DNA from 4 places in the Bacillus salitolerans genome. Region 4 is predicted to be linked to each of the others. Evidence: riboswitches for the same ligand, from Rfam matches in the RefSeq annotation. Region 4 holds a riboswitch; each other region holds the start of a gene.

Region 1 (3,182 bases), on a different contig from region 4:
CAAAAATATGATATCCACGAAAAGTATATCCTTTCCTATGTAGGAAGACTAGCTCCTGAAAAAGACGTGGATACCCTATTGGGTATCATGAATCAACTACCTTTAGCTCTTCAACATAATGTTCGGTTTTTAATTGTCGGTGATGGACCATCAAAGGCTGATCTTGAACGACAAGTTCCTACTAACGTTACTTTTACAGGATATTTAGGTGGTCAGGAGCTAGCAGAAGTTTATGCAGGCTCTGATTTATTCATTTTTCCTTCACCTACTGAAACCTTTGGGAATGTAGTGCTCGAAGCATTGGCTTGTGGTACACCTGTTGTGGGTGCAAATTCTGGAGGAGTAAAAAATATTATTAAAAATGGAATAACCGGTATTCTTTGTGAACCTAAAAAAGTTAGCTCGTTTGTCCATGCTATTGAATCCCTTTTATCAAATGATGAACTACGAAAAAATATGCAACATGAGGCAAGGACATATGCTTTAACACAAACCTGGGACTCCATCTTTGAGAGTTTACTTTATGAATATGAAACAGCCTTGCATCGTTCTAATGAAAAAAAGTTTGCCTAACTTTTAATCAGAAGAAAAGGCACAAGCGCCCCGTTTAGCCACAGGCAGAGCAAATCGTCTGTCATGAAAAGAAGGTGGTTTTTCCTTTTATTCATGACAGGTTGTTTGACCTCGAGTGGCTGGGTGATTGTGCTGGATTCCAAGTCACTAGCCCATTCTCTTACTGAAAACTTATACTTTCATAATAATAAATAAAAGGAACTGCATGTTTGCAGTTCCTTCTTTTAATTATGCTTGAGATTTTAACGCAGCAGCCTTGTCTGTACGCTCCCAAGGTAGATCTAAATCATTGCGTCCGAAGTGACCGTAAGCAGCTGTTTGCTTATAAATTGGACGACGTAAATCTAGCATTTTAATAATTCCTGCTGGGCGAAGGTCAAAATTGTTACGGATAAGATCAACTAATACTTCTTCATCAACAGTACCTGTTCCAAATGTATCAACCGCAATGGATACTGGTTGAGCAACTCCGATTGCATATGCTAATTGAACCTCAGCCTTATCAGCTAAACCAGCAGCTACAATATTTTTTGCAACGTAACGTGCAGCATATGCAGCTGAGCGGTCAACCTTTGTAGGATCCTTACCAGAGAAGGCACCGCCGCCATGACGAGCGTATCCGCCATACGTATCAACAATAATCTTACGACCTGTTAATCCTGCGTCTCCTTGTGGTCCACCAATTACAAAGCGTCCAGTTGGGTTAATAAAATATTTCGTGTTTTCATCAATTAGCTCTTTTGGTACAACAGGATCGATAACATGCTCTTTTAAATTACGGTGAATTTGTTCATTTGATACTTCTGGGTGATGCTGAGTGGAGATAACGATTGTATCAATACGAACTGGTACATTATTTTCATCATACTCAACCGTTACTTGTGTTTTTCCATCTGGACGTAGGTAAGGTAAAATTTCCTCTTTACGTACTTCTGTTAAACGACGAGATAATTTATGTGCTAATGAAATAGGCAATGGCATAAGTTCTTTTGTTTCATTACAAGCAAATCCAAACATAAGCCCTTGGTCACCAGCACCAATAGCTTCAATTTCTGCATCTGTCATTTGACCTTCACGAGCCTCTAGAGCTTGATCTACACCCATTGCAATATCTGCTGATTGCTCATCAATAGATGTTAGTACTGCACAAGTTTCTGCATCGAAACCATATTTTGCACGTGTATAGCCAATTTCTCGAATTGTTTCACGAACAATTTTTGGAATATCCACATATGTAGATGTTGTAATTTCCCCAGCAACTAGTACTAGACCTGTCGTTACAGATGTTTCACACGCTACACGTGCATTCGCATCCTTGGATAAAATTGCATCCAAAATCGAGTCAGAGATTTGGTCACAAATTTTATCAGGATGTCCTTCCGTTACAGATTCAGATGTAAATAAACGGCGTTTGTTTGACATCTTTTCATTATTCCTCCCTTATTCAATAAGAGGTTGTTCACCTCAAAGTTGATACGGTACTCATTCCCTTATTATTCTTAATCAAACACATTTTTATTAGAAAATTTTTGCTTAGCCAGAGTAATATATGTTAGATAAAACAAAGGTGTTCTTCCTTATACATGTATACCTGATTAGCTTATACAAAAACATGTTTTCATAATCCGATGTCAGAAGATAGGGCTAATTATATGTAGATAAAATAAAAAAACCTCTCCCATTTATAGAGGAAAGGTTTGTTGTATGTGTTAGCCTTTCGCTCTTATCGTTCAAGGCAGCTGCCTTGCAACAGGTTAGCACCTTATCATATTTTCATGATGGTTGCTGGGTTTCATAGGGCCTGTTCCCTCCACCTGCTCGGGATAAGAGAGTATCCGTTCGGCTCATATCATAACGTACTTAGTCGAATCCTGTCAATAACGAAATCAATACTTTTTATTTTAGATTTTACTTGTTTCCTTTAAATATGGTAAAACTAATACGGAGTATCATTATTTTTTTGGTTTTTTGTATCATTTTCTTTCTTTATTTCATCATGTATTTTGTATTTCATTAGTTCCTTTTCATTAATTCTCGGTTTTACTTGACTGTAAACACCACTAGCTGTTAACCCAATGATTAATGCAGTTAAGAGCCTTTCTGTCCAAAATTGTGGTATAAATACAAATAGTAGACCGAATCCAACCGCTAATAGGGATCGATACTTTTTATCAATTGAAAAGGCATTTCCTACTACCGTTACAAATGCAGCAATGATCGCGGCAATGGTAGCATAATCAAATGTACTTAGATTCATTAAATCCATCATTTAATATCCCTCCTCTTATTAAGCTATGAAGAATGCCTAAAAAAGGGTGGGCTATTGCCTAATAAAGAACAAGATGGTGAAATAATGGTACATTTTTGTGAATGATGCGTACAATAACGTAAAATAGTATAGACTATTCACTTAAATATGTTATACTAATTTTCAGAGCGAGTAATCGTTATCATTCACCTTTTTTAGATTAATAGAAAAATTATCAGGGAAAAGGCAGGTTATGAACATGAACTCTGTTGATGTATCAATCAACTTAAAAGAATTATTAAGCGGACAAAACATTTATACAAATTTGTCTGTTCCAGGTCTAGTTGAAAAAGTACTTGCA
Region 2 (3,182 bases), on a different contig from region 4:
CTTATGATTTGGAAGCAGCCTTTTCTTCAATATTAAGATAGTATAAAAGTCTTCATTGATACTTGTTTCAAATAGGTCCGTACATTACCTAATGATATGTGAGATGTCTATCTAAACTAGAAGTTTATATACATAGTATAATTAACAGTAATAGGGTATTATTGGTAGAAAAGCGAGGGATTTAACGTGAGTACATATAAGATTGTTTTATTTGACTTGGACGGCACACTTTCTGATCCGAAGGTTGGGATTACAAAATCGGTTCAATATGCCCTAAATAAACTAGGTATAAATGAACCGAATTTAAATAGACTAGACTGCTTCATTGGTCCTCCCCTGCAAGAAACCTTTTCTAGTAAATATGGTTTCAATGAACATCAAACAAAACTTGCAATTGAATTTTATCGGGAAAGATTCAAAGAAAAAGGGATGTATGAGAATACATTGTACCCGCAAATTCCTTCTCTGTTATCAGAGCTTAAAAATAACGGAGTCATTTTAGTAGTTGCTACATCCAAACCAACAGTCTTCTCAAACCAAATTCTAGATTATTTTACTATTCGGGACTATTTTAAGTTAGTTGTAGGAAGTAATCTAGATGGTACTCGCAGTGCTAAAACTGAAATTATTGAATATATCGTGCAACAGTTAAATGTCTCATCATATTCAGATGTAGTAATGATTGGTGATCGTATGCATGATATTATCGGGGCAAAAAACGTAGGAGTCGATTCAATCGGTGTAACGTATGGGTATGGATCAGAAGACGAATTAAAAAAGTGTACTCCTACTTACATCGTTCATCATGTGGAAGAGTTAAGAAAACTATTAGTTTCGGGCGTTATGGTATCGAACGAAAAACAATAACCAGCAAAAAATTCAAATTATTTAAATTTCTTTATTGACAAAGTGGTGCAAACATTTTATTATGCTAATTAATCACAAAAAAAAATAAAGCGAAAACAACTCTTATCAAGAGATGGCTGAGGGACTGGCCCGATGATGCCCGGCAACCTACCGTTTACGGAAAGGTGCTAACTCCTGCAGGAAGGAATTCCTGATAGATGAGAGGTTGCCGAAATCCTTGTATTTGGTAAGCCTCTTTTCTATGGAAAAGAGGCTTTTTAGCGTCCATGATTTAAGATTGGAAAGTTTTCATCGGGAAGGAAGGGGAGGAAATTAGGAAGTATTGTACACTTAAACTTTAATGCGTTAATTTGATAATAAGAGAAAAGGGGTAAGGGGAATGAAACATAGAAAGAGTCTGATTTATACATTACTTTTAACTGTATTGCTAGGTCTTTTATCAGCATGTAGCTCTTCGAATACATCAACAGACACAAAAATAAGTGGGGACCAAGAGCAGAATTCGTTACATAATAAACGAATTGCGCTTATCATGCAAATTAATTTAGGGACATTTTCTTCCCAATACATATCGGGAGTAAAGGATCAAGTTGAGAAGCTTGGCGGGGAAGTAACTGTCTTTACAGCCGATGGTGATTTAGCGAAAATGGCCTCCAATCTAGATGCAGCCATTAACCAAAAATTTGATGGAATTTTAATTGATCATGGTACGAAGGAAGCTCTTGAAAGTGGTGTTAAGAGAGCGTCTGAAAAAGGAATACCAGTTGTTGTGTTTGATGCAGATATCGTAGTGGATGGTGTGACGGTATTAGAGCAAGGTGATCAAAAGATGGCTGAGATGACTTTGGAAAAACTTGCACAAGATGCTGGAGAAACAGGAAATATCGTAAAAATTTGGGTGGCTGGCTTTGCCCCAATGGAGCGTCGTCAAGTTGCATATAAAGAGTTTTTAGAAAAATATTCAAATATTAATGAAATCGCAGCTTTTGGTGCTGCGACTGCCAACACCGCTTTAGATACACAGGCACAAATGGAAGCAATATTAAAACAATATCCGAATAAAGGTGATATTACAGCGGTTTGGGCAGCATGGGATGAGTTTGCAAAAGGTGCCGTTAGAGCAATCCAGCAAGCGGGACGGACTGAAATTAAAGTATATGGAATCGATTTAAGTGATGAAGACTTGCAAATGATTCAAGATCCTAATAGTCCATGGGTTGCTTCTGCAGCTGTTGATCCAACAGATATTGGTCGTATTCAAGTACGTTATTTATACCAAAAGATACATGGTGATGATACGCCAGAGAAGGTTATTCTAGAGCCGGTGTTTGTTGAGCGTACACAGCTTCCAAGTGAGAATATTACGACAGACCAGCTGCATGAACATGTAGAAGGATGGGGAAATAGTCTGCAAGGGTATACAGACTATATTAAAGAGCTTGAGAGCAGTAAATAAGAATATAAGAAGTCCAGTCGAAATAACGATTGGACTTCCTGTTATGAAGGAGAGTGATTGTTTGTGGGGAACGTACTAGAAATGAAACAAATGAATAAATCTTTTTCATCAGTACCTGCATTAAAAAATGTTCACTTTTCTATTAAAAAAGGTGAAATCCATGCGTTGCTGGGTGCAAACGGGGCAGGAAAAAGTACACTAATGAAAATCCTGTCTGGTGCTTATACAGCTGATAGTGGTGATATTTTCATAGACGATAAACCTGTAAAAATGAATAATCCTAAACAAGCAAAAGAACTGGGCATTCAATGTGTGTATCAAGAGGTAGATGTAGCCTTAGTTCCTCATCTAACCGTGGCAGAGAATATACTGTTAGATCGGCAAACAGACCGAAATCGAAAGCTATGGATATCTTGGAAGAAATTTTATCATGAAGCAGAGGAAATTATAAAGAGGCTTGGATTTTCCTTATCTGTTAAGAAAAAGGTTGAAGATTTATCGCTAGCTGAAAAACAGTTAGTTTTAATTGCTAGAGCCATAAAGGAGCAGGCGAAAATTGTTATTTTTGATGAACCAACCGCGCCGTTAAGCGCAGATGAATCAGAACGACTGTTTACCATTATGAAAACATTACGAGATACAGGTGTTGGTTGTATCTTTATATCGCACCGACTTCCAGAAGTATTCCAAATATGTGATCAAATCTCCGTAATGCGTGATGGAGAGAAGGTTGTGACAATTCCTACTTCTAGCACAACAATTGATGAAGTAATTGAGAACATGTTAGGAAAGAGCCTTGAAGAAGAATTTCCAATCATTCATTCAAATCCTGGGAAATCATTACTTACTGTGTCTAATC
Region 3 (3,182 bases), on a different contig from region 4:
CGGCCTGTCAGGGTTACCTTGTCCCAAATTAATCACATCATACCCTTGTTCTACAACCTTGTTCACCTTCGCAACTAAACTAGCAAAGAATTGAACAGGTAAACTTTTTAAAATATCTGATTGCTCGAATACCTTCATCATTCCACCTACTTATTCAAATTAAACTATTTGGAATTTTTAATGAATTTTGGCTTGAAATTCTAGTCACAAATAATATATTGTTAAGAACAAAATGTAAAGTAATTTTTTGAGGTGATTTCAAATCTATGGAACTGAAAATAAGCTGTATACAATTTGATATTGTATTTGGAGATCCGAATGAGAACTATAACATCGTCGCAGAAAAAATGACACTCGCATTATCTGATAATCCGGACGTCATCGTTCTTCCAGAACTATGGTCCACCGGTTATGATCTAACAAGACTAGATGAAATCTCAGATAAAAATGGGGAAAGAGCACTCACATTTCTTACAAATTTCGCAAAGGAAAACAAGATTATTCTAATAGGTGGATCTATAGCGAAACAGACTAGTGAAGGTGTATATAATACAATGCTAATAATTGGCCGTGATGGAAATCTACTAGGAGAGTACAGTAAATTACATTTATTTAAATTGATGGATGAGCATCACCACCTCCAACCTGGGGTAAAAGACGGATTATTTGAAATAGGTAATACTCTATGTGCAGGACTCATTTGCTATGATATACGATTTCCTGAATGGGTTCGTAAACATACATCACAAGGTGCACAAATTGTGTTCGTAGTAGCGGAATGGCCGCTGCCTAGACTTGCACACTGGCGTACGCTCCTGATTAGTAGAGCCATTGAAAATCAATGCTACGTTATTGCTTGTAACCGATCAGGAAGTGATCCTCGCAATGTATTCGCAGGTCACTCTATGATCATTGATCCATGGGGAGAAATAATTTCTGAAGCAAATGAAACGGAATTTATTCTCACAGGTACGATTGATACTGAGAAGGTGACTTCTGTACGTAAGCAAATACCAATTTTTGAAGATAGAAGACCCGAATTTTATTGCTAAATATTTCATTTACTAAAAACTATTGACATATATAACTAAAAACTGTTATTATTTTCATCAAGTGAAAAATTTCTGAAAACTCGCTACCAACCGAGTTTCAACTGAAAACTTAACTTACTAAACTAAAACATTTAAGATTGACATATCTTAAATGAACATAATCTCTTATCAAGAGTTAGCTGAGGGAATGGCCCGATGAAGCTGCAGCAACCGACCGTAATACCATTGTGAAATGGGGCGCTTTACATTTGCGCCTGTGAGTAATCACAGAAGGCACGGTGCTACTTCCACAGAAAGAAGGTATTTCTTTCTGACAGATAAGAGGTGAGAAGTATAACTTCAAGCCTCTTTCTAACTGAAAGAGGCTTTTCTAATTGAAGAGCCTCCTACGTCATCTATTAATTGGAGGTAATCATGATGGAATTAACAAAAGAATATACGTATGAACCGTTAACAGAAGAAACAGCAACTACACTCGCTATTCGTTTAGGATTATTTAGAAATGATGTCACGTTAACATGTAAAGAAATTGGGGACGGAAATCTAAATCTTATCTTTCATATTCGAGATGAAGTAAATAATCAAGGGATTATTATTAAACAAGCTCTACCTTATGCAAAAGTAGTTGGTGAAAGCTGGCCACTCACTATAAATAGAAACAAAATCGAACGTGATGCACTTCATGTATTTGGACAATATGTACCTGAATTTGTACCAAAAGTCTACTATTCAGACGAGACACTTGCGATTATGATCATGGAGGATCTATCACACCTTGTAATTGCACGCAAAGGTTTAATTAACAATGCTCACTATCCTGTTTTGGCCAAACATATAGGTGTTTATTTAGCGAAAACGCTATTCTACACTTCAGATTTTGCTCTTGATCCTCAAGAAAAGAAAAAGTTAGTAAAACAATTCAGTAATCCGGAGTTATGTAAAATTACGGAAGACCTAGTATTTACAGATCCATTTTTTAATCATGAGACAAACAATTTTGAAGATGAATTAACGCCAAGTGTTCATCAAATATGGGAAAATATAAAATTAAAACAAGAAGTTGCAAAACTAAAGAAAAAGTTTGTAACGACTGGGGAAGCATTATTACATGGAGACCTCCACACTGGAAGCATATTTGCAAGTGAGTCTCAGACTAAAGTAATTGACCCTGAGTTTGCCTTTTATGGACCAATTGGATTTGATGTTGGCCAGTTTATTGCAAACTTACTTCTGAATGCTCTTTCTAAGCCTGAACACGAAAGGCTAAAACTTTATGATCAAATAATTGAAACATGGAATACATTTAAAGAAACCTTTACTACTAGCTGGGTTCAAGATAGTATAGAAATTTATACTAAAATTGAAGGATATTTAGATTTCACTCTCTCACAAATTTTCGAAGATACAATAGGTTTTGCCGGTTGTGAAATGATAAGGAGAACAATAGGATTAGCCCATGTTGCTGATTTGGACGGGATAGAAAAGCTCAATGATAGACTAATAGCCAAGACAAATGCCCTATCACTTGGTACTGAACTCATTCTAAACAGAGATTCAATTTATTCAGTAGAAGAACTCATTGTATTCATAAGGAGTGTACTACAACATGACTAATACATTATCGATACCACAATCAGTTCAGTGGAAAGATGATCATATTCTCCTCTTAGACCAACAATTATTGCCACATGAAACTACGTATCTCGAATTAAGAACCATTCAGGATGTGTGGAATGCTATTGTATCTTTAAAAGTAAGGGGAGCTCCTGCCATCGGCATAACTGCAGGATTTGGTTTAGCTCTTGCTGCTCAAAATTACGACTGTGAGACATTACAAGAATTCATTGAAAAACTTACAAAGGATCGTGACTACTTAGCAGGTTCTAGACCGACGGCGATTAATTTATTCTGGGCGTTGAATCGCCTTACCAATAGTATCTCCAACGCTAAATCTATTAATGGTGCTGTTACGACCCTTATTCACGAAGCGATACAAATTCAATTAGAGGATGAAGATGTATGTAAGCAGATTGGAGAGCATGCCTTATCCTTATTCAAAAATGGGGATAAAATCCTGACCATTTGTAATGCAGGATCTATTGCAACGGCAAAATATGGGACTGCCCTTTC
Region 4 (3,182 bases):
GTTTGTAGATTCTTCCAACCCAGAAAATTTTAAGAAAGCCATAACTAATAAGACGAAGGCGGTATTCGCCGAAACGATTGGAAACCCGAGTTTGCAAATTCTTGATATTGAAGCAGTAGCCAATATTGCACATGAGGCAGGTATTCCTTTAATTGTGGATAATACTTTTGCCACTCCGTCGCTTTGTAAACCATTAAAATGGGGTGCAGATATTGTTGTTCATTCAGCAACGAAGTGGATTGGAGGTCACGGAAACTCCATTGGGGGGCTCATTGTAGATGGAGGGAAATTTAATTGGAACAGTGATAAGTTCCCTGGATTCACAGATCCAGATCCTAGCTATAACGGCTTACGTTATATAGATATTGGTGAAGCGGCGTATATCATTAAATTGCGTGTTCAGCTATTACGAGATTTTGGTTCATGCTTGAGTCCTTTTAATGCATTTCTACTTTTGCAAGGGCTTGAAACACTACAGCTCCGAATGGAAAAACATGTTAAAAACGCAAAGGAAATAGCACAATATTTAGTGAATCATCCATCAGTTGATTGGGTCTCATATCCAGGACTTAAATCTCATGAATCGTTTGTTCTCGCAAAAAAATACTTAATAAAAGGTCAGGGGGCAGTGGTTGTCTTTGGAATTAAGGGTGGCAGAGACGCAGGTAAGAAATTTATTGATTCGCTTGAACTATGGTCCCACTTAGCCAATGTTGGTGATGCAAGGTCCCTTGTCATTCATCCAGCTTCAACTACACATTCTCAATTAACTAGTGACCAACTAATAGCAACCGGTGTGACTGAAGAGTTAGTACGTCTGTCTATTGGTCTTGAATCCGTGAGAGATTTAACGAATGATTTAAATCAAGCACTCATTCTTGCTTCTGGTGTGTCTAATGAAATCAGGAAAGAGGCAACAGTAGATTGATAGTTACAAGAATACTATAAAATTATTTTAAAATAGGTATTGACGATTAAATCATGCACATGCTAAGATTACCTTCGTAATAATTTTTCCTTGAGTGATTTAAAGTGCTAATTGAATAAAGTGTGTATGCGTACACAACTCTTATCGTGAGAGGTGGAGGGACTGGGCCCTATGAAACCCGGCAACCGTCAACAAGATGTTGAAATGGTGCCAATTCCTACAAAGCGTTTGCTTTGGAAGATGAGAGAGAGGAAACGAATGTTTACCCTTTCTGTCATATTGCAGAAAGGGTTTTTTGTTCTAATCTAATATTTTTCCTTTTACTAAAGGAAAAATATGATACGACGATGACACTATCCGTAGTAATTCGATAAAGATACTTAGGGAAAGAAGGTGAGGAAAACATGATTGCATTAAAGAATATAAAAAAAGTATTCTCTTCAAAATCTGGGAAGGTTACCGCGGTGAATGGAATTAACCTGGAAATAGCAGAAGGAGAAATATTCGGAATCATTGGGTATAGTGGAGCAGGGAAAAGCACACTTATCCGAATGTTTAACCAGCTAGAAAAACCAACAGATGGATCAATCATTGTCGCTGGAAGAGATATGGCTAAGATCAATGGCAGAGAGCTGAGACAGGCAAGACAGGAGATTGGTATGATTTTTCAGCACTTTAACTTGCTTTGGTCTAGAACGGTAAGAGAAAATATAGCCTTCCCATTAGAGATAGCTGGTGTCCAAAAACAGGAGCAAGTAAAGAGAGTAAATGAACTGATTAAGCTTGTTGGCCTTGAGGGGAGAGGGGATGCCTATCCTTCTGAGCTAAGTGGTGGACAAAAACAACGTGTTGGAATTGCACGGGCATTAGCCAATAATCCAAAGGTACTACTGTGTGATGAAGCGACTTCAGCTTTAGATCCTCAAACAACCGATTCCATCCTAGATTTACTAGTCGACATCAATGAAAGACTCGGACTCACGATCGTGCTTATCACTCATGAAATGCATGTCATTCGTAAAATTTGCCATCGTGTTGCGGTTATGGAAAATGGGATTGTCGTTGAAGAAGGCGATGTGTTGCAGGTGTTTAAAAATCCACAGGAGCCTATTACGAAGCGTTTTGTCGGTCAACTAACTGAGCCAGAAGAAACGAAGGAAACGGTTGAACATTTACTTCATCGTTATCCAAATGGTCAGGTCATTCAGTTGACGTTTGTAGGAGAGGGAACCGAGCAGCCAGTCATTTCAAATGTAATTCGTAACTTTAATATTACGGTCAATATACTTCAAGGGAAAATTGCTCAACTACAAACGGGAGCCTATGGTGCATTATTTCTTCACATTGATGGAGAAGACACTGAAGTAGAAAAAGCTATTTCTTATATAAGAGAGCAGTCAGTCGGTGTGGAGGTGATTTCAAGTGTTTAATCAACTTCTACCAAATGTAAAGTGGGACAAAATGATTGATGCTACTCTGCAAACACTTTATATGACAGCTGTTTCTGTTCTAGCAACATTTGTATTCGGGGTAATTTTAGGACTCCTATTGTTTTTAACCGGTAAAGGGAATTTATGGGAAAACAAAACCGTCAACCAAACGATTGCTGGAATCGTCAATATCTTCCGCTCAATTCCGTTTATTATCCTTATTATACTGTTAATTCCATTTACGAAGTTTATCGTTGGAACGATGCTAGGATCCAATGCAGCTTTACCGGCGCTCATCATAGGAGCAGCACCGTTTTATGCAAGAATGGTAGAAATTGCACTTCGAGAAATTGATAAAGGAGTCATTGAAGCATCGAGGGCAATGGGAGCAACGACCGGAACGATTATATGGAAAGTCTTACTTCCAGAGTCAATGCCGGCACTCGTATCAGGAATAACGGTTACAGCCATTGCGTTAGTCGGATACACGGCGATGGCAGGTGTTGTTGGAGCGGGTGGTCTTGGAAACTTAGCTTTCTTGGACGGATTTCAACGAAATCAAAATGATGTAACGCTAATATCAACGATTTTCATTTTAATTATTGTATTTATTATTCAGTTTATCGGTGACATTGTCACATCATCTATAGATAAAAGATAAAAAATAAGGAGAGAAGACAACATGAAAAAGATTTTAACATTTGTTAGTTTAGTAGCAGTATTATTTACATTAGCAGCTTGTGGCGGTAACGAAGGAAAGTTAGTGGTAGGAGCTTCAAACGTACCACACGCTGAAATTTTAGAACAAGCAAAACCAATTTTAG

Evidence for each region. A riboswitch is a leader RNA that binds a small molecule or an ion and turns the genes downstream of it on or off. The one in region 4 is predicted to bind S-adenosylmethionine.
Region 1: another riboswitch for S-adenosylmethionine. It lies ahead of metK (methionine adenosyltransferase); the one in region 4 lies ahead of ACFSCX_RS14255 (methionine ABC transporter ATP-binding protein).
Region 2: another riboswitch for S-adenosylmethionine. It lies ahead of ACFSCX_RS07705 (sugar ABC transporter substrate-binding protein); the one in region 4 lies ahead of ACFSCX_RS14255 (methionine ABC transporter ATP-binding protein).
Region 3: another riboswitch for S-adenosylmethionine. It lies ahead of mtnK (S-methyl-5-thioribose kinase); the one in region 4 lies ahead of ACFSCX_RS14255 (methionine ABC transporter ATP-binding protein).

What each region holds. Positions count from the first base shown of each region.
Region 1 is NZ_JBHUEM010000054.1:95,133-98,314, reverse strand. It holds gene ACFSCX_RS22505 (glycosyltransferase family 4 protein) at 1-573, shown strand, start outside; gene metK (methionine adenosyltransferase) at 802-1,995, opposite strand; SAM riboswitch class I at 2,294-2,403, opposite strand; gene ACFSCX_RS22495 (hypothetical protein) at 2,510-2,842, opposite strand; gene pckA (phosphoenolpyruvate carboxykinase (ATP)) at 3,081-3,182, shown strand, end outside.
Region 2 is NZ_JBHUEM010000008.1:15,476-18,657, forward strand. It holds gene ACFSCX_RS07700 (HAD family hydrolase) at 187-867, shown strand; SAM riboswitch class I at 967-1,071, shown strand; gene ACFSCX_RS07705 (sugar ABC transporter substrate-binding protein) at 1,247-2,323, shown strand; gene ACFSCX_RS07710 (sugar ABC transporter ATP-binding protein) at 2,405-3,182, shown strand, end outside.
Region 3 is NZ_JBHUEM010000003.1:288,509-291,690, reverse strand. It holds gene ACFSCX_RS03010 (pyridoxal phosphate-dependent aminotransferase) at 1-138, opposite strand, end outside; gene ACFSCX_RS03005 (carbon-nitrogen family hydrolase) at 267-1,052, shown strand; SAM riboswitch class I at 1,215-1,376, shown strand; gene mtnK (S-methyl-5-thioribose kinase) at 1,470-2,666, shown strand; gene mtnA (S-methyl-5-thioribose-1-phosphate isomerase) at 2,659-3,182, shown strand, end outside.
Region 4 is NZ_JBHUEM010000022.1:3,417-6,598, reverse strand. It holds gene ACFSCX_RS14260 (O-acetylhomoserine aminocarboxypropyltransferase/cysteine synthase family protein) at 1-928, shown strand, start outside; SAM riboswitch class I at 1,067-1,175, shown strand; gene ACFSCX_RS14255 (methionine ABC transporter ATP-binding protein) at 1,333-2,358, shown strand; gene ACFSCX_RS14250 (methionine ABC transporter permease) at 2,351-3,019, shown strand; gene metQ (methionine ABC transporter substrate-binding lipoprotein MetQ) at 3,041-3,182, shown strand, end outside.